Regions from separate parts of the Priestia sp. FW507-14D1A genome, predicted to be linked through region 2. Evidence: riboswitches for the same ligand, from Rfam matches in the RefSeq annotation. Region 2 holds a riboswitch; each other region holds the start of a gene.

Region 1 (5,754 bases), on a different contig from region 2:
AAGCGCTAGTAAACGTATGTTCAGTGGCACTTATTCTGTCTTATGCGATTGCGCCAATTTCAGCTGCTGCATTCAGAGTAAATGCAAAAGACCTTAAAAAACCTTTTAAATTAAAAGGCATGAGCGTTATTGCTCCTGTTTCATTTATTTTCTGTTCATACATTGTATACTGGTCAGGGTGGACGACAATTTCTTGGCTGCTAGGATCACAGCTTCTAATGGTTGTTATCTACGTAGCGTTTAAGAAATACGTACCAACTGACGTTGTAAAATTTGCACAGCAGCTTAAATCTGCTTGGTGGCTAGTTGCTTATTATATTATTATGCTTGTTATCTCTTATCTAGGTTCATTTGGTGGAGGACAAGGTGTGCTAAGCAACCCGCTTGACTTAATTTTAATTGCTCTTTTTTCACTCGGTATTTTCTACTGGGCGAAATACACAGGTTTACCAAAAGCAGTTATCGATACAGATGATTAATAAAAAACACGGCATGAATTCATGCCGTGTTTTTTATTTGTAGAATACTTACTCTATTTATTTATCAAACAGCCATGTTTTTAAAATAGCAGCATACTCACGAAAGTAGGCTTGAAGTTTAATTGAATTTGGTGTTTTTGCACCTAAAGGATAAACGTCAAAGCCTTGACGTTTGGCAATAATAGAGGCGCGAAATAAATGAAAATCACTGCTAACAAGCACGACTTTTTTGTGTTGAATATCAACTTTCTGTTTAGTAAAAGTGAAATTCTCAAAAGTAGAAGTTGACTGATCTTCTTTTATAATTCGATTCTTTTTAATTCCTTCTTTTCGCAGAAAACGATAGGCTGCTTCTGCTTCAGAAATTTCTTCATCAGATCCTTTTCCGCCCGTTACGATAACTTTTGTCTGTTGATTTGCTTGTAAATAAGATAAAGCCGTCTTTACTCGTTCTTTTAAACTAGGAGACATTTGATCACCATCTACTTTAGAACCTAAAACGAGCACATAATCCGCGTTTTGTGGAACAGACTTGTGAGCAGTTTGATACATACAAAAAGATATGATTGCTATATAAAGAACAAACACGCTGATAAAGACATAAATGATTTTTTTCTTCAACTGTGAGCACCTTCCTAGCTATTCCATAAGATGTTTGGAAAATAATTGTTATTATAGCATACGAGACCCAAATAAGTATAAACACAGTAATATATAATAATAGAAGAAAATCGTTATTGTGAATGGTTATAAAATTCGTTACAATAAAGAATAAATAATTTTAAAAGTGCCTCTAAGGAGGATAATAGGGAAATCGGTGTAAATCCGGTGCAGCCCCCGCTACTGTAAATGTGGATGAACCTGCAAAGACCCACTAGTCAAACTAGGAAGGGTGCAGAAGTAAAATGAAGCATAAGCCAGGAGACCTGCTTTTAAAAACCCCTTATTTTTCGGTGGGAGAAATAAGTCAAGACAATGTGTTAATGAGCGCATGACCAAACCTTGACTTTTACAGTTAAGGTTTTTTTATGTGGTAGGGAGTGGAAAAAGTGAAAAAAGGAAAACCGCTTATGATTCAAGGAACGCACTCAGACGCTGGAAAAAGCATGATTGCTACAGCATTTTGCCGTATTTTTAAAGAAGACGGCTATCAAACTGCACCGTTTAAATCGCAAAATATGGCGCTTAATTCATACATTACAATGGATGGAAAAGAAATTGGCAGAGCGCAAGGAATTCAAGCAGAAGCGGCTGGAGTAGAAGCAACAACCAATATGAACCCTATTTTAATTAAACCAACTCGTGATCATGAATCTCAAATAGTTGTTCATGGAAAACCGCTACGTAATATGTTTGCTTTTCAGTATCGGCAAGAATTTTTTAATGAAGGTTTGAACGTTATCACGGAAGCTTATAAAGAGCTTGCCAATCATTATGATCGAATTGTGATTGAAGGCGCTGGAAGTCCTGCTGAAGTCAATTTGAACGATCGGGAACTCGTAAATATGCGCGTTGCAAAAATAGCAGAAGCGCCTGTTGTGTTAGTAGGAGATATTGATAAAGGTGGCGTTTTCGCGAGCCTAGTCGGTACTCTTCAATTGCTTCCAGATGAACACAAGTCTAGAGTTATCGGGGTGTTAATTAACAAATTTCGAGGAGATTTAGAACTTTTAAAACCAGGGTTAAAGTGGTTTGAAGAATACACGGGTGTTCCGGTGCTAGGAGTTATTCCTTATATGAACAACGTGGAAATTGATGCGGAAGATTCGTTATCACTTAGAAATTACTCAACGCTTGTGAATCCGTTAAAAGAAATTGATATTGCGGTCATCTCGTACCCGCGCATCTCAAATTTTACAGACATCGATCCTTTAAGCTTAGAAGAAGACTGTCACGTGAGGCTTGTAACCAAGCCGTCGCAATTAGGTACGCCTGATTTAATTGTTTTGCCAGGAAGCAAAAATACGATTGAAGATGCTCAGTTTTTACAAGAAAGCGGCCTGGCTCTAGCCATTAATCAAGTCTTGAACACAACGAACGTTCACGTCATTGGCATCTGCGGAGGATATCAAATGCTAGGGGAGACAATTACAGACCCTGATGCAGTAGAATCTCGGATTGAATCCATTAAAGGGCTGGGCTTGCTTCCAGTGGAAACCGTTATGACAACCAGCAAAAAAACAGAAAGAGTTTCTGGGTATGTCCAGTTAGAAAATGAAAGAGTTTTGATTGAAGGCTACGAAATTCATATGGGAAAGACAGTTTCTAAGAGCACCACGAAAGCTTTTGCAGTGGTAGAGCATGAAAAAGAAGGAACGGTTAAAGACAACGTTATTGGCACGTATGTTCATGATGTGTTTCATAACGATTCTTTGCGCAGAGCTTTGCTTAATCAAATTCGCAAACATAAAAAATTGCCGCCTATTACGGACACATTCAACAGTCGCCTGCAAAAAGAGGAGTCTTTTTCAAAAGCAGCAGCATATGTGAGAGAAGCCGTAGATATGGAAAAGCTATATGAGTTAATAGACAACTATAAAAGCCCGGAGCAAACACAAAAAGTATAGCTTGTAGAGGCTTTCGCTTGTTTTTTTACCGAGAACTTTAGTACGCTATTCTATGTTGCCTAAGTTCAACAGTCTAGCACTCGTAACAAAGAAAAGATGATTGTTTCCAACTTAATGCATGGTGGAAGCATGGTTTATGGACAGGAAAATGAATGGTTAATGTAATGTAAAACATCACGCCTCGTTTCCTAGAGGAGCTGAACGTATTGATTTTTAAACGTATTTTTTTAAACAAAGCATCTATTTTATACATAGTCAGTTTATTTATTGTATGTACTTCGGTAATTATGGCCGTATTTATTGGTACAGTTTCGTTAACCGTAGGAGATACAATCAAAATTATTCTTGGTCACCTTACCGGGCTATCCTTATATCACGGTCCGGAAAACATGGATTTAATCATTTGGCAAATTCGTTTTCCAAGAGTACTGGTGGCATTTTTAGTAGGAGCTTCGCTTTCAATAGCAGGGGCTGCCTTTCAAGGGCTATTAAGAAACTCGCTTGCTGATCCTTATACGATCGGGGTTTCCTCAGGTGCAACCCTTGGCTCTGTCATGGCAATTTATTTTCATTGGAGTATTTTTGGTTTGTCTATCTTCACGCTGCCTGTAGTCGGCATTGTATCTGGTTTTATTACTCTTCTTTTAGTTTTTGGTATTACGAAACTCGCAAGCGGCAATTTGGCCAATGAAACCATCATCTTAGCGGGGATTATTTTATCATCCTTTATGAGCGCACTTATTTCATTAATTGTGGCTCTTTCTCCCGAAGAAGATGTAAGGCAGGTTTTATATTGGCTAATGGGAAGCGTATCAATGAGAGGATGGTCTCATATTCAAATTTTAGGGCCGTTCTTTTTGATCGGTACAATTATGCTGTTGTTACATGTAAAAGAGCTGAACGGCTTAGCATTTGGCGATCAATCCGCTCAGTTTATGGGAATAGACGTAAAGAAGAAAAAAAGAATGATTTTAATAGGTGCATCCGTATTAACAGGAGCTGCGGTATCAGTATCTGGGGCAATTGGATTTGTTGGCTTAGTTATCCCCCACGTAGTGCGTCTCGTAGCGGGAGCTAATCATAAGCATGTACTGCCGCTTTCTATTTTAATTGGAGGAAGTTATTTGGTTTTAGCAGATTTATTGGCACGAACGATATTAGAACCTCGTGAACTGCCTATTGGAGTCGTAACCGCCTTAATTGGTTCGCCGATTTTTACCCTGCTCCTTGTAAAAGAACGTATGCGGAAGAGAGGAATATCATGATTGAACTATATAATGTGACAGGAGGATACGATAAGCAGCAGCCGACCGTTCGTGACATCACGTTCACCGTAGACAAAGGTTCTTTTGTCGCTTTACTAGGACCAAATGGAAGCGGGAAAACAACGCTTATTCGCTTAATTATGAATGTATTAACCATTCAATCAGGAGAAGTGAAGGTGGAAGGAAAGTCAGTGAAGGCTTATTCACCAAAACAACTGGCGCAAAAAGTTGCAGTCATGACGCAAGAAAATCAAATTGGGCTAGAATTTACGGTTCAAGAAATTGTTTCACTTGGACGTTACCCTTATCAGGCAAAAGGATTGTTTAGCACTGTATCAGCACAGGATGAAGAAGTGGTGGAAAGTGTGATGAAATTAACAAACGTCTGGCACTATAGAAATCATACTTTTCAATCGTTAAGCGGTGGAGAAAAACAGCGGGTTTTACTGGCTAAAGCACTAGCGCAAGAACCTGACTACTTACTTCTTGATGAACCAACGAATCACTTAGATGTAAAACATACAATGGAACTGCTTCAGCTGTTAAAAACTTTACAGCAGGAAATGAGCTTAACGGTCCTGGCCATCTTGCATGACCTCAACATCGCCTCGCTGTTTGCAGATAATGCCGTGTTACTGAAAGATGGAAGAGTAGAAGAAACCGGGATGGATGCCATTTTTCAAGATGCAGCTACGTTAAAAAGAGTATATGGCGTTGATTTGCACGTATTTCACCATCCCGCTGTGAATAAGCAACAAATTGCTTTTGTGCCGCCGTATCAATATCCAGAGACGGACTTCGATGAGTTGTATCAGTTGCAAAAGGAACCGGGCAAGCTATGTTTATCCTTTATTCGTCCTTTGAGAACTCTTTCACTGGGTTCCAATGAAACAGGTCTAGACTGGTGTCAAGAAATTGTTCAACAGCAAAGCAGCGCTAACGCGGCGTGGAAATCTGCGTCTTTATCTAGTCATGAAGTTCGCTTAAAAGACGATAAAGGTTACTCGTGGCTGGCTGTGCTGACACATGGACAAAAAGAAAACGAAGTAAATATTGTTCTGCTAACAAATGCGCCGCTTTCGGACGGGAACTTACTTCATACTGCGATGAAGGTAATTGAGTACCGGGCTTTCTTAGGAAAAACAGGACGTATTGTTGTAGCATCATCTCATCATAAAGAAGAAAATCAAGAAGAAATTTCAGAGTTCTTGATGGGACGCCTCCAGAAAGAATTACAACTATTTATGGAAACAAAAATGACCGACAATTGCTTTAAATAAGCAGTAGCGGTCATTTTTTATTCCTCGGAGTGATCAGGCTTTTCTGTTTCACCTCCTGAACTCATCGTTGTCTCAGTTGTATGTTCATCAATCTTTTTTTCTTTTAGCTTAACAGAAAACAAGTCTTTGACTTCTTCATCCACTTGATCAGAGTCAGCGCTGT
Region 2 (5,754 bases):
AGAATTATCTTTACACATTCAACAATTTTTAGCAAAGTACAAACTTCCAAAGTATTTCGTTCGAGTACAGGAGCTGCCGCGAACGGCTTCTAATAAAATCATACGCCGGAAGCTATCATCGTTCATACAGAAAGGGAGCTAATCGATGATTATAAAAAAAGTACATCTTTATAAAATTGACATGAAGCTTCTTTCTCCTTTTTCAACAAGCTATGGTACAGTGCAGGATCGAGAATTGATTTTGCTTGAAGTAGAAGATGAACAAGGATTTACAGGGTGGGGAGAAGTAGTTGCTTTTTCATCTCCTTGGTATACGGAAGAAACGATTCAGACGTGTTTTCATATGTTAGACGATTTTTTAATTCCCTCGCTTCTTCATCAGCAGCTTCAAAAACCAGAGGATGTTCAAAAGTTATTCAAACCTCTAAAGCGAAATAACATGGCTAAAGCAGCTTTAGACTGTGCTGTGTGGGATTTGTATGCAAAGCGGCAGAACAAACCGTTATCTGAAGTAATTGGAGGAGTAAGGTCTGCTGTAGAAGCTGGAGTGGTAGTTGGCTTAAATGATATTTCCATAATGAAAGAACAAATAAAGACTTACATGAAAGATGGCTATAAGCGCTTTAAAGTGAAAATTAAGCCGGGTGCTGACTATGAGCTACTGAAACAAATTCGAGATGAATTTCCAAGCATTCCTCTTATGGCTGATGCCAATTCAGCCTATACGTTAAGCGATAGTGATTCATTGAAGAAACTAGATGAATTGAATTTAATGATGATCGAACAGCCGTTAAGTTCTGATGATATCCTTGATCATCGATTGTTACAAAAGCAAATGCAGACGCCAATTTGCTTAGATGAAAGTATTGTGAGCTATGAAGATGCACGTCATGCAATTGAACAAAGAAGCTGTAAGATTATCAATGTGAAAATCGGTCGAGTTGGCGGAATGTCCGTAGCAAAGCAAATTCATGATTTGTGCGCCCAGTATGGTGTAAGACTTTGGGTTGGCGGAATGTTAGAAGCCGGGATTTCAAGAGCTCATAACATCGCCCTTGCGACATTGCCTTCTTTCACGATACCAGGTGATATTTCTGCGTCATCTCGCTATTGGGAAAAAGATATTATTAAGCCCGAAGTAGAGGTAGAAGCCGGAGTAATAAAGGTGAAGGGAAAACCGGGGATAGGATACGATATCGATAAAAACTTTATCAAAACAATCACAGCATTTGAAAAAGAATACCAATAATTAAAAACCGTTTTTTATGTAAAACGGTTTTTTTTATTGAGGTTGTCAATGTTTAGTAGAAAAATAGGACAAATTTTTTAAAAAGAGCACATTGTTCCATCAAGCGTGTCAAAACATGTTATGATGGAATAGTTTGATGAAAAAAGTCGAAGAGTTTTATCGTAAAAAACAAAATTATTTTTGAAAATAGGTTGATAGTTTTCTAAGTTGTCCTATATAATGTGTTTATAACATAACACAATATGTTGTTTTGAAATCGATAATAAAATACTATATTTTGTGTTTTCCAGTGAAAAAGGTGTCTGATAAAAAGACTTAAAAGGGAATTTGGTGAAAATCCAAAGCTGTCCCCGCAACTGTGAATGCTGATGAAATAAGGAGATCCACTGTGAGTAAACATCATGGGAAGGCCTTAAAGTAAAAAGAAGCATAAGTCAGGAGACCTGCCTTTTTTATGTCGTTTTATCTTCTTCGGGAGGTGAGAGGGTAGAGCGAGGATTGAGAAAAGACTTAGTGTCTTCTTCTATCTTCGTTCTATTCGCTCACCGAGGTACGGTGAGCGATTTTTTATTTTGAAGTGAAGAGAGGAGCCATATTTATGGTGAATACATTAAAGCCTACAATTCTACATGAATTAACTGCATATATTGAACGTTTAAAAAATGAATTTACGCAGCTTGATTTTTCTTTGTATGAGGAAAAGGTTATTCAAACTGTTACAGTAAAGGAAAATATGACGGACGAAAAGGTTGCAAACGTCCTAATTTTAGCAGCCTTAGAGCGTATTTCAATGGAAGAACCAGATTGGACGTACGTAGCGGCAGACGTCTACTTAAACGAACTATATCGAAAAGCAGCGGACAACCGAGGTTATGATAAAAAAGAGAAGTACGGTTCGTTTTATCAGCTTATTCAAGAACTAACAAAAATCGGCATTTATAATAAACAGCTATTAAAAACATATACAGAAGAAGAAATTAATGAAATTGCTTCAGTCATTATTCCTGAACGCGATCGTTTATTTACATACATTGGATTGTTGACATTAGCAGATCGCTATTTAGCGACATCACATGATAAGCGCGTATACGAATTACCGCAAGAACGTTTTCTTATCATTGCTATGACGCTGATGTCTCAAGAAAAGAAAGAAAATCGAACAGCATTAGTAAAAGAAGCGTACTGGGCGCTTTCTAGTCTATATATGACGGTTGCCACACCAACGCTTTCAAACGCAGGAAAGAGCTACGGACAGCTATCTAGCTGCTTTATTGATACGATTGATGACAGCTTACGCGGTATTTATGATAGCAATACAGATTTGGCCACGCTTAGTAAAAATGGAGGCGGAATTGGTGTCTACCTCGGTCATATTAGAAGCCGAGGAAGTGAGATAAAAGGTTTTAAAGGCGTATCATCAGGAACAATTCCATGGATGAAACAGCTAAATAATACGGCTGTAAGTGTCGATCAGCTAGGTCAACGACAAGGGGCTATTGCCGTATATTTAGACGTATGGCATAAAGACATCTTTTCATTCTTAGACGCGCGGTTGAACAATGGTGACGAACGCCAGCGCACGCATGATTTATTCACTGGCGTATGTTTGCCAGATTTGTTTATGGAAAAAGTAGAAGCACGTGAAGACTGGCACTTATTCGATCCTCACGAAGTTCGTACGCTGATGGGCTACTCGTTAGAAGATTTTTATGATGAAGAAGAAGGCAGCGGTTCGTTCCGCACTCGTTACGCTGAGTGTGTAAATAATGAACAGCTTTCAAGAGAGACAGTACCTGCTATTGAAATCTTCAAGCGCATTATGCTTTCGCAGCTTGAAACGGGGACGCCTTATATGTTCTATCGTGATACGGTTAACCGAGCTAATCAAAACCGCCACGAGGGCATGATCTACTGCAGCAACTTATGTACAGAAATTACGCAAAACCAAAGCACAACGGTCGTAACAGAGGAAATTACGGAAGACGGAAAAATTATTATTACAAAGAATCCGGGCGATTTTGTTGTATGTAATCTTTCTTCTATCAACTTAGCGAGAGCCGTAACTGAAGATGTGCTTGAACGTTTAATTCCAATTCAAGTACGCATGCTTGATAACGTTATTGAGTTAAATGATTTGCCGGTACTTCAAGCAAAACTAACAAACCAAAAGTACCGCGCAGTAGGGCTTGGCACATTTGGTTGGAACCATTTGCTTGCCTTAAAGAAAATAGCATGGGAAACAGATGAAGCGGTAGCATATTGCGATGAATTGTATGAGCAAATCGCTTACTTAACCGTACAGGCAAGCATGAACTTAGCTAAAGAAAAAGGTGCATATCCATTATTTAAAGGCTCAGATTTTGAGTCAGGCGCTTATTTTGAAACACGTAAATACACAAGCGAAGCGTGGAGTGAACTGCGTAACGAAGTTCAAAACAATGGGATAAGAAATGGCTACTTAATGGCTGTAGCACCTAATTCATCAACATCTATTATCGCGGGTTCTACTGCAAGTATTGATCCGATTTTCCGTAAGTTTTATTCAGAGGAAAAGAAAAACTATAAAATCCCGGTGACGGCACCGGATTTATCACCAGCAACAAACTGGTATTATAAGTCCGTTTATTTAATTGATCAGCACTGGAGCATTAAGCAAAACGCCAAGCGCCAGCGCCATATTGATCAATCCATTTCATTCAACTTATATGTGCAAAATGATATCCGAGCAAAAGAGCTGCTGGATCTTCATATGACGGCATGGAAAGAAAAGTTAAAAACGACCTACTACGTACGTTCAACATCAAGTGAAGTCATTGAAGAATGTGAAAGCTGTCATAGTTAAAAGGAGTGAATAATTGATGACAAGCATGTTAAAACGAGAATTAATGAACGAAACAGCTCCGAACCGTTCGACAGGAATCATCAACGGCAAGAGCTCAAATATTCTAAACTGGGATGACGTCCGATTTTCATGGGCGTTCCCTAAATACAAGCGTATGCTAGCTAACTTCTGGACGCCGTTTGAAATTAATATGGGTCAAGATATTAAGCAGTTCCCTCAGTTAACGGCTGACGAACAAGAGAGTTTTTTAAAAATTATTGGCTTGCTGGCGCTACTGGACAGTATTCAATCAGATTATGCTAGCAAAGTAGCTGACTATGTAACCGATTCTTCGATTAATGCTCTAATGATTATTTTAGCGCAGCAAGAAGTGGTTCATAATCATTCGTATTCATATGTTTTATCAAGTCTTGTACCAAAAGGAAAACAAGATGAAGTATTTGAATACTGGCGCACAGACGAAAAGCTTCGCGCTCGAAATGACTTTATTACAAACGGATATAAAGCATTTAGCGAAGAAGCAACGGTTGAAAACTTTTTGAAGTCTATGGTATATGATGTTATTTTAGAAGGCCTTTTCTTCTATAGCGGATTTGCTTTCTTCTATAATCTTGCGAGAAATCAAAAGATGGTGGCGACATCTACGATGATTAACTATATCAATCGTGATGAACAGCTTCACGTTGGGTTATTTGAAAAGATTTTCAAGGAAGTACTAAATGAAAATCCAGCTTATCGTACGGAAGAGCTAGAAACGTTTGTAGTTGAAACGTTCCAAGAGGCAGCTCGTCTTGAAATTGAATGGGCGGAATCTGTTATCGGAGAAAAATTCGACGGCATCACGATGAAAGAACTGCAGCAGTATATTGAATACATGGCTAATAAACGCTGTAATCAATTAGGCTTCGGCCGAGCTGCTTTCCCAGAAGCACCGATTGAAAATCCTCTTCGTTGGATTATTGCTTATCAAGAGGTAGATTTAGGGAAAACGGATTTCTTTGAACAGAAATCAAGACAATATACAAAAGCATCAGATGCGAATGGATTTGATGATCTATAAACACAAAAGCTGACTAATTTCCTTATTGATTAGTCAGCTTTTTTTAAGTGAATAAGTCCAAGTTCTAACGCACGTGTGGTAATTAAGTCATCAATTTCTTCTGGAATGTTTTCAAGTGTTCCCCATTTATATGTCCATAAATGAGTAAACGATTGTACATAGATTGGAAAGGTTTGTTCATTTGCTTTTATGGCTTCTTCTTTAAAAAAATGAATCAGTTGTTCAGTTTTCATATTAGTCTCCTTTTTTATGATCTTGAAGAGAGAAAAAAGACAACCCAGAGGCTGTCCTTTTGCGGGTTACGCTTCAGTTGGCTTGAACGTTTTACAGTCTGTTTCATAGCTGCTTGCTGCATGTTTTCCGCTATGACTTACCACGTAAATTTCTTCTGCGCTGCAGTGATTTCCATTTTTCCAAAAGTGACAGTTATTTACTTCACAAAGAATGTTTTGTTCCAACGTTAACCCTCCTTTGTATGTGATAGCTATAGTATGGTCAAAATTCAACTAACTTATAAGAAAGGTGGTAGACTTTCATTTTAATTGAGAATTTTTATCAATTAAACATTGACAAAGAGAATCATTCTCAATTAAACTGTGTATA
Region 3 (5,754 bases), on a different contig from region 2:
GGTTCAAGCCCCTGAATAATTCTAGGTGCAGAACGAAGTGCCCAGTCTTCGCTGTCTACATTCCAGTCCCATAATTTAAAGTGGCTTAGCAACTCTGTACGGTGAGGCTCTTTTAAATAAGGAACGCTGCCGTAAGGAACGCGGATTAACTTACTGTCGACACCGGTTACTTTTTTAACGGTCGCTTGACACTCCTGCATTTCTTTTAACGCGGCGCCGTCTTCACTATACATGACATGAATATCATGAGAGACGCCGTGACAGCCGATGGCATGTCCTTCCTGTGCTACTTTTTTAGCAATTTCAGGGTGAACGTCAATTTGATGCTTTAACATAAAGAAAGTTGCTTTTACGTTATATTGACGCAAAGCATCTAAAATATGAAGAGTATCAGGTGTTGGACCATCGTCAAACGTAAGGTAAACAGGCTGTGTAAGAGCTTGATTTTGATCGTTTACCGTATTTCCTACATACATATTATGATGAAGTGTATTAAGCAGCTTCTCAGGCTGTGCTGAAGATGCAGCTTCTTTCAGCGGCAACGCAGTAGATGCTAATACTTGCTGAGATGCAGCGGATTCACTTCCTTTGGCTTCTGTAATAAAAAACAAAGAAGCGACGATCACTAACACTAAAGACAAAAATGCATAAAATCGTTTGTTTGGCTTAAATCGTTTGTTCGGTTTAAATCGCTGGTTCAATTTGAAAATCCTTTCTACTAAACTACTATTTACTACTATAGTACAAAAAATGGAATATTAATAGTAAAAATCGACATTTTTATGGAAAAAAATTAGATGATATGACCCGGTTTTAATCTTTTTTTGTCAAATGGAAAAGGAGAACGGGACAACGATAAGGATTTGAAGAGTGAGTAGCTAGATTTTTCCTGGTTTTTATAGTATGCTTTTAGCGTGAATGATTGTTAGGAGGAATGTTAATATGTCAATGGCATATGAAGAATATATGCGTCAGTTAGTTAAACCAATGCGTCAAGAATTAACTCAAGCTGGTTATGAAGAATTAACAACAGAGGAAGCCGTAGTTGATTTTATGGAAAACGTAGAAGGAACAACTTTTGTTGTTGTTAATTCAGTTTGTGGATGCGCTGCTGGTTTAGCACGTCCTGCAGCAACGCAAGCGTACTTACAGTCTGAGCAAAAACCAGATCAAGTGGTAACTGTTTTTGCTGGCCAAGATAAGGAAGCAACAGCTAAAATGCGTGAATATTTTGGGGACATTGAGCCTTCATCACCGTCTATGGCGCTTTTAAAAGGAAAAGAAGTCGTTCATTTTATTCCTCGACATGAAATTGAAGGTCAGCCGTTAGAAGTTATTTTTGAAAATATTTTAAATGGCTTTAAGCAGCACTGTTCATAAAATGTCCTGCTTTTGTCACATCTAGTATATAGATTTTTAGAGAAAAATCGCATATACTTTATAAGAAAAAGGATGTCTATCGGCATCCTTTTTCTTTATGTAAATAGCCAAACAGTGTAGGGGGAGTTATGAAAGTGATTGTTACGACTGCTGGTCGAACAAATGAACAGATGACTGTAAAAGCCAAACAAGTAGCCGCTGATTTAAGTATACCTTTTGTAGTAAGAGAGAAGAAATCCGTTGCAGATCTTCAAAATCTTCAAGCTGCAGACGTGCTGGTTGTCGGTAAGAATAGAGTAGAATTGCATGTCCAAAATGAAGAGGAACCTATTTTTTTTCATCCAAATTCCGCTATGTTTAGAGTAAAGAGATGGCTGCGAGGAGAACGTGATCCGTTTATTGAAGCTGCTGGTTTAGAAAAAGGAATGAGCGTGCTTGACTGTACACTTGGTCTTGCATCGGATAGTATGATGGCGAGCGCAGCGGTAGGGAAAAGCGGGAAAGTTGTCGGACTAGAAGGCAACCGCTATGTAGCTTATTTAGTCAAACAAGGACTTTTAAATTGGGAAAGTGACGTACAAGAGTTGAACGATGCAATGAAGCGTATAAACGTGGTTCATCAAAATTTTGAATCGTTTTTGGCGTGTTGTGAAGATAATTCTTTTGATGTTGTCTACTTTGATCCTATGTTTCAAGAGCAAATTGATGAATCGAATGGAATTAACGGTATTAAAGCAATAGCACTGTATACTACGCTGACGCCAATGGCTATACAAGAAGCAAAAAGAGTAGCCAAACAAAAGATCGTGCTAAAAGATCATTGGAAAAGCAGTCGTTTTGAAGAACATGGATTTACCGTACAAAAACGAAAAACATCAAAATTTCATTACGGGACAATTGATATACAATAATAAACAAAAAAGTAAAATGAATCCTGATCATTGAAAAAACTTCCAAAACCTTTTAGGAATTAAAAAGTTTTGGAAGTTTTTTTTATGAATTTCATCTAAAGTTCATAAAAGTATGATATATTTTTGAACATAAAAATACTTTTGTGTTTAAGCATCCAGCAAAAAAGGAATATCTTGTATAGGTTTCCGCTCGGTGTGACAACCTCAAATAGAAGAAGGAAGGTGCTAACTAAAAAGTCTTCGAATGCCCGTAGGCAGCATAAATGAATAAGCAAATATAGGTAAAAAATTAATAAGTATGTTACAATACCTAGTGAGTTATAACAATGAATTTTACGATATGAAAAGACCATATGGGAAAAGATGAGAAAGGAAAGATACGAATGCCTAGATGGATAAAAAGAATGCTAATTGTATTTATTACAGTATTTACATTTGGGCTTGTCACTCCACCAGAATATTTATACGTTGATGATGCAAAAGCGGACAAGCAACATAAAGCAGGGTATGTAAGAGAAACAACTCCTGTCACAGCTGTTATAGAAGATATTCATTTGCCATATGAAGAACCAAAATATGAAGACGTTTCATCATTTGTTACGTATGCAATGGAATCAGCTGAAAAACAGTCAGTGGAAAAATTTGGAACAAAAATTGGACCTGTCATTGAAGATGAATTTCGTCTAGCAGTGTTACCTAAAATTGAAGAAGTGCTGACCGACATTGGCACTGAACGTGAACAGTCGATTCAGAATCTCGAGATAAGCGAGCACCCTGCTGCTGGCTACGGTGAAAAGATTTTCCATGTATATGACCGGGAAACCGGTCAGGACTTAATACGATTTCATGTACGGCGTGAAAATCCTCCAAAAGATGGATACTGGTTTAATTTTCACTATCATGCGGCTGCAGATAATTTTCAGAAGCATTATGATTTAGGGAAAATTTATTGGAACCGAAACATGCCGCCTAAATGGTTTAGCTGATAATAGACACAACATTCTGCGATTTCGAAATGTTAGCTTTTTTAAGCTAGCATTTTTTTACGTCTAAAACCGTTATGGTCTAAATAAGCTGAAACATTAGCACAATGATAAAAAAATCGTTTATAATGAAGTCAGACTTCTTACCATAGAATAGGGAGAAGGAACGAATAGATGTTGGAGGTAACATAATGAAACAATTTACGGAAGAAAAACAATTTCGCGAACAAATTAAGAACGAAACACTAAGCGTTGGAATTTTTACGACAACGTGGTGTCCTGATTGCAAACGTTTGGATATGTTCATTGATGAAATCGTTGACGAAAATACAGATAAAGCATGGTTTAAAATTGATAAGGATGAGTTTGAAGAACTTTCTGCTGAAAACAATGTAATGGGTATTCCTTCTCTTCTTGTATATAAAAACGGTGAAAAAATTGCACACTTGCACAGTGCAAATGCTAAAACGCCTGAAGCGGTCCGTGAATTTTTAGCAACTCTTTAATTCCTTAAGCTGCGAGAGCATTCTCGCAGCTTTTTTTGTGAGAATGGCTATTTCCATTTTTCCATGAGTGGGGTATACTAGGACAAGTGAATAATCGTAAAGCAATAAGGTCTCAATTTAAAGATTGAGTGAAAAGGGAAGTCTGGTGAAAAACCAGCGCGGTCCCGCCACTGTAAGCGCTCTGTGCGTAAGTCAGGAGACCTGCCTTATTGTTAGCTGTGAAACCTTCGAGGAAGGGTGAAGCAGGGTAATGAACATACATATCAAGTATAGTGAACGGATTCTTTTCCTGCTTATCTTGACGTTACCTGCTTTGCTTTCAATTGAAAGTAAAGCTTTTTTATTTTGAAGCTGCCTGCGAGCAGTATACATAGTCAAAGCGGAAAAACGGGATAGCGCTGCTTTTTGCATGATCATTTGCTTTTTCTTTAACGTGGAGGTTTCGTATTCACAATGAACAATATATAGGGGGAGTATTTAGATGAAAAAATGGCTTTCGTATTCCATTATTGCACTGTTAGTCATCGTACTTGCTGCATGCGGTGCAGGCAACCAAAGCAACAGTGATAAAAAAACGAAGCAAGATACGGAACAAACGTCACAAGCTGCATTTCCAGTGAAGGTAAAAGACGCGCGTGATAAAGAAATCACGTTGAAAAAACAGCCTAAGAAAATTGTTTCCTTAATGCCAAGTAATACGGAGATTGTATATGCCCTTGGCCTTGAAAAAGAATTAGTCGGTGTTACAAGCAACGATGATTATCCTAAAAGCGTAAAGAAAAAAGCGCAGGTAGGAGATATGAACGTTAATGCGGAAAAAGTTATTGCTTTAAATCCTGATTTAGTGCTGGCACACGCTTCAAGTATGGGCGTTTCGGATGAAGTATTTAAACAAATTGAAAGTGCGGGTATTCCGGTATTTGTTGTAAAAGATTCAACAACGTTTGATACGGTTTATGATTCTATTACGCAAATCGGTAAATTAACAGGTAAAACAAAAGAAGCTAATCAAACAATTAAAGACATGAAAGAAAAAGTAGCTTCAATTGAGAAAAAAGCAAAAACGATTTCAAAAGAAGATCGTAAAAAAGTATGGATAGAGGTATCAGGAGCTCCTGAGATTTATACAACAGGAAAAGGTACGTTCATGAACGAAATGCTTACTATGATCGGTGCGGATAACGTAGCAGCTAGTGAAAAGGGTTGGGTTAAGTTTTCTGAAGAGCAAGTTGTTAAGTTAAACCCTGACGTTATTATCGCAACGTATGATGCAGACAAAAATGAGATTATGAAGCGTCCCGCTTGGAGCAGCATGACTGCTGTAAAAGAGGGTAACATCGAGAAGGTTGATCAAAACAAAATCAATCGCTTAGGACCTCGTATTGTAGATGGCTTAGAGGACTTAGCAAAAGCAGTATACCCTGAGGTGTACAATAAATAAGAAGAGGGACCATATTCCAGTTCGAATTGAAAAGGGGATTGGTCCCTTTTCACATCTTAAAATTGAAGAACGGCCTGAGCTTTTAATCATGAAAACCGAGACTTCTTATAAAACATACAGCTCAGGGGTTTTAGGAACAGGCATTACGGAAACGGACACCTTTTACAATCGATTTGTTCACAAAGACTATTATTCAGATACTCCTTCTTTGGAGTATGAGCAATATTTGATGAAAGAAAATGTGCGCCATGAGCAAATCGTAGGGTTGATGACAGCCGTTTGGTTAAAAGAAAGAGCGGTTTACTGTTATGAAGGCTACGGAGTAAGAGTAGCTTCCGTGATAACGGCTGGAGTAGGAAACGCAGTAGATATTACAGCTGATGAAGCTGTCCCGTTCTATTCCTCTCCCGGTACAATTAATATGTTTTTTTTCGTGGAAGGTACGCTTACGGATGCAGCGTTTTTACAGCTTTTTATCGCGGCCACAGAAGCTAAAACAAAAACGCTGTCACAGCTGGGTGTCATAGATTCGG

What was found. A riboswitch is a leader RNA that binds a small molecule or an ion and turns the genes downstream of it on or off. The one in region 2 is predicted to bind cobalamin.
Region 1: another riboswitch for cobalamin. It lies ahead of AC3WJG_RS22020 (cobyric acid synthase); the one in region 2 lies ahead of AC3WJG_RS08450 (ribonucleoside-diphosphate reductase subunit alpha).
Region 3: another riboswitch for cobalamin. It lies ahead of AC3WJG_RS19525 (ABC transporter substrate-binding protein); the one in region 2 lies ahead of AC3WJG_RS08450 (ribonucleoside-diphosphate reductase subunit alpha).

Annotation. Positions count from the first base shown of each region.
Region 1 covers NZ_JBYSWQ010000007.1:161,325-167,078, forward strand. The annotation lists gene AC3WJG_RS22010 (APC family permease) at 1-479, shown strand, start outside; gene AC3WJG_RS22015 (YdcF family protein) at 537-1,100, opposite strand; cobalamin riboswitch at 1,248-1,427, shown strand; gene AC3WJG_RS22020 (cobyric acid synthase) at 1,520-3,046, shown strand; gene AC3WJG_RS22025 (FecCD family ABC transporter permease) at 3,253-4,311, shown strand; gene AC3WJG_RS22030 (ABC transporter ATP-binding protein) at 4,308-5,591, shown strand; gene AC3WJG_RS22035 (hypothetical protein) at 5,609-5,754, opposite strand, start outside.
Region 2 covers NZ_JBYSWQ010000001.1:1,548,011-1,553,764, reverse strand. The annotation lists gene AC3WJG_RS08460 (o-succinylbenzoate--CoA ligase) at 1-142, shown strand, start outside; gene menC (o-succinylbenzoate synthase) at 146-1,249, shown strand; cobalamin riboswitch at 1,529-1,714, shown strand; gene AC3WJG_RS08450 (ribonucleoside-diphosphate reductase subunit alpha) at 1,848-4,091, shown strand; gene AC3WJG_RS08445 (ribonucleotide-diphosphate reductase subunit beta) at 4,108-5,151, shown strand; gene AC3WJG_RS08440 (hypothetical protein) at 5,181-5,384, opposite strand; gene AC3WJG_RS08435 (DUF1540 domain-containing protein) at 5,451-5,609, opposite strand.
Region 3 covers NZ_JBYSWQ010000006.1:7,867-13,620, reverse strand. The annotation lists gene AC3WJG_RS19550 (polysaccharide deacetylase family protein) at 1-701, opposite strand, end outside; gene AC3WJG_RS19545 (BrxA/BrxB family bacilliredoxin) at 943-1,380, shown strand; gene AC3WJG_RS19540 (class I SAM-dependent methyltransferase) at 1,515-2,291, shown strand; gene AC3WJG_RS19535 (YpjP family protein) at 2,675-3,277, shown strand; gene AC3WJG_RS19530 (thioredoxin family protein) at 3,466-3,780, shown strand; cobalamin riboswitch at 3,871-4,003, shown strand; gene AC3WJG_RS19525 (ABC transporter substrate-binding protein) at 4,262-5,221, shown strand; gene AC3WJG_RS19520 (adenosylcobinamide amidohydrolase) at 5,202-5,754, shown strand, end outside.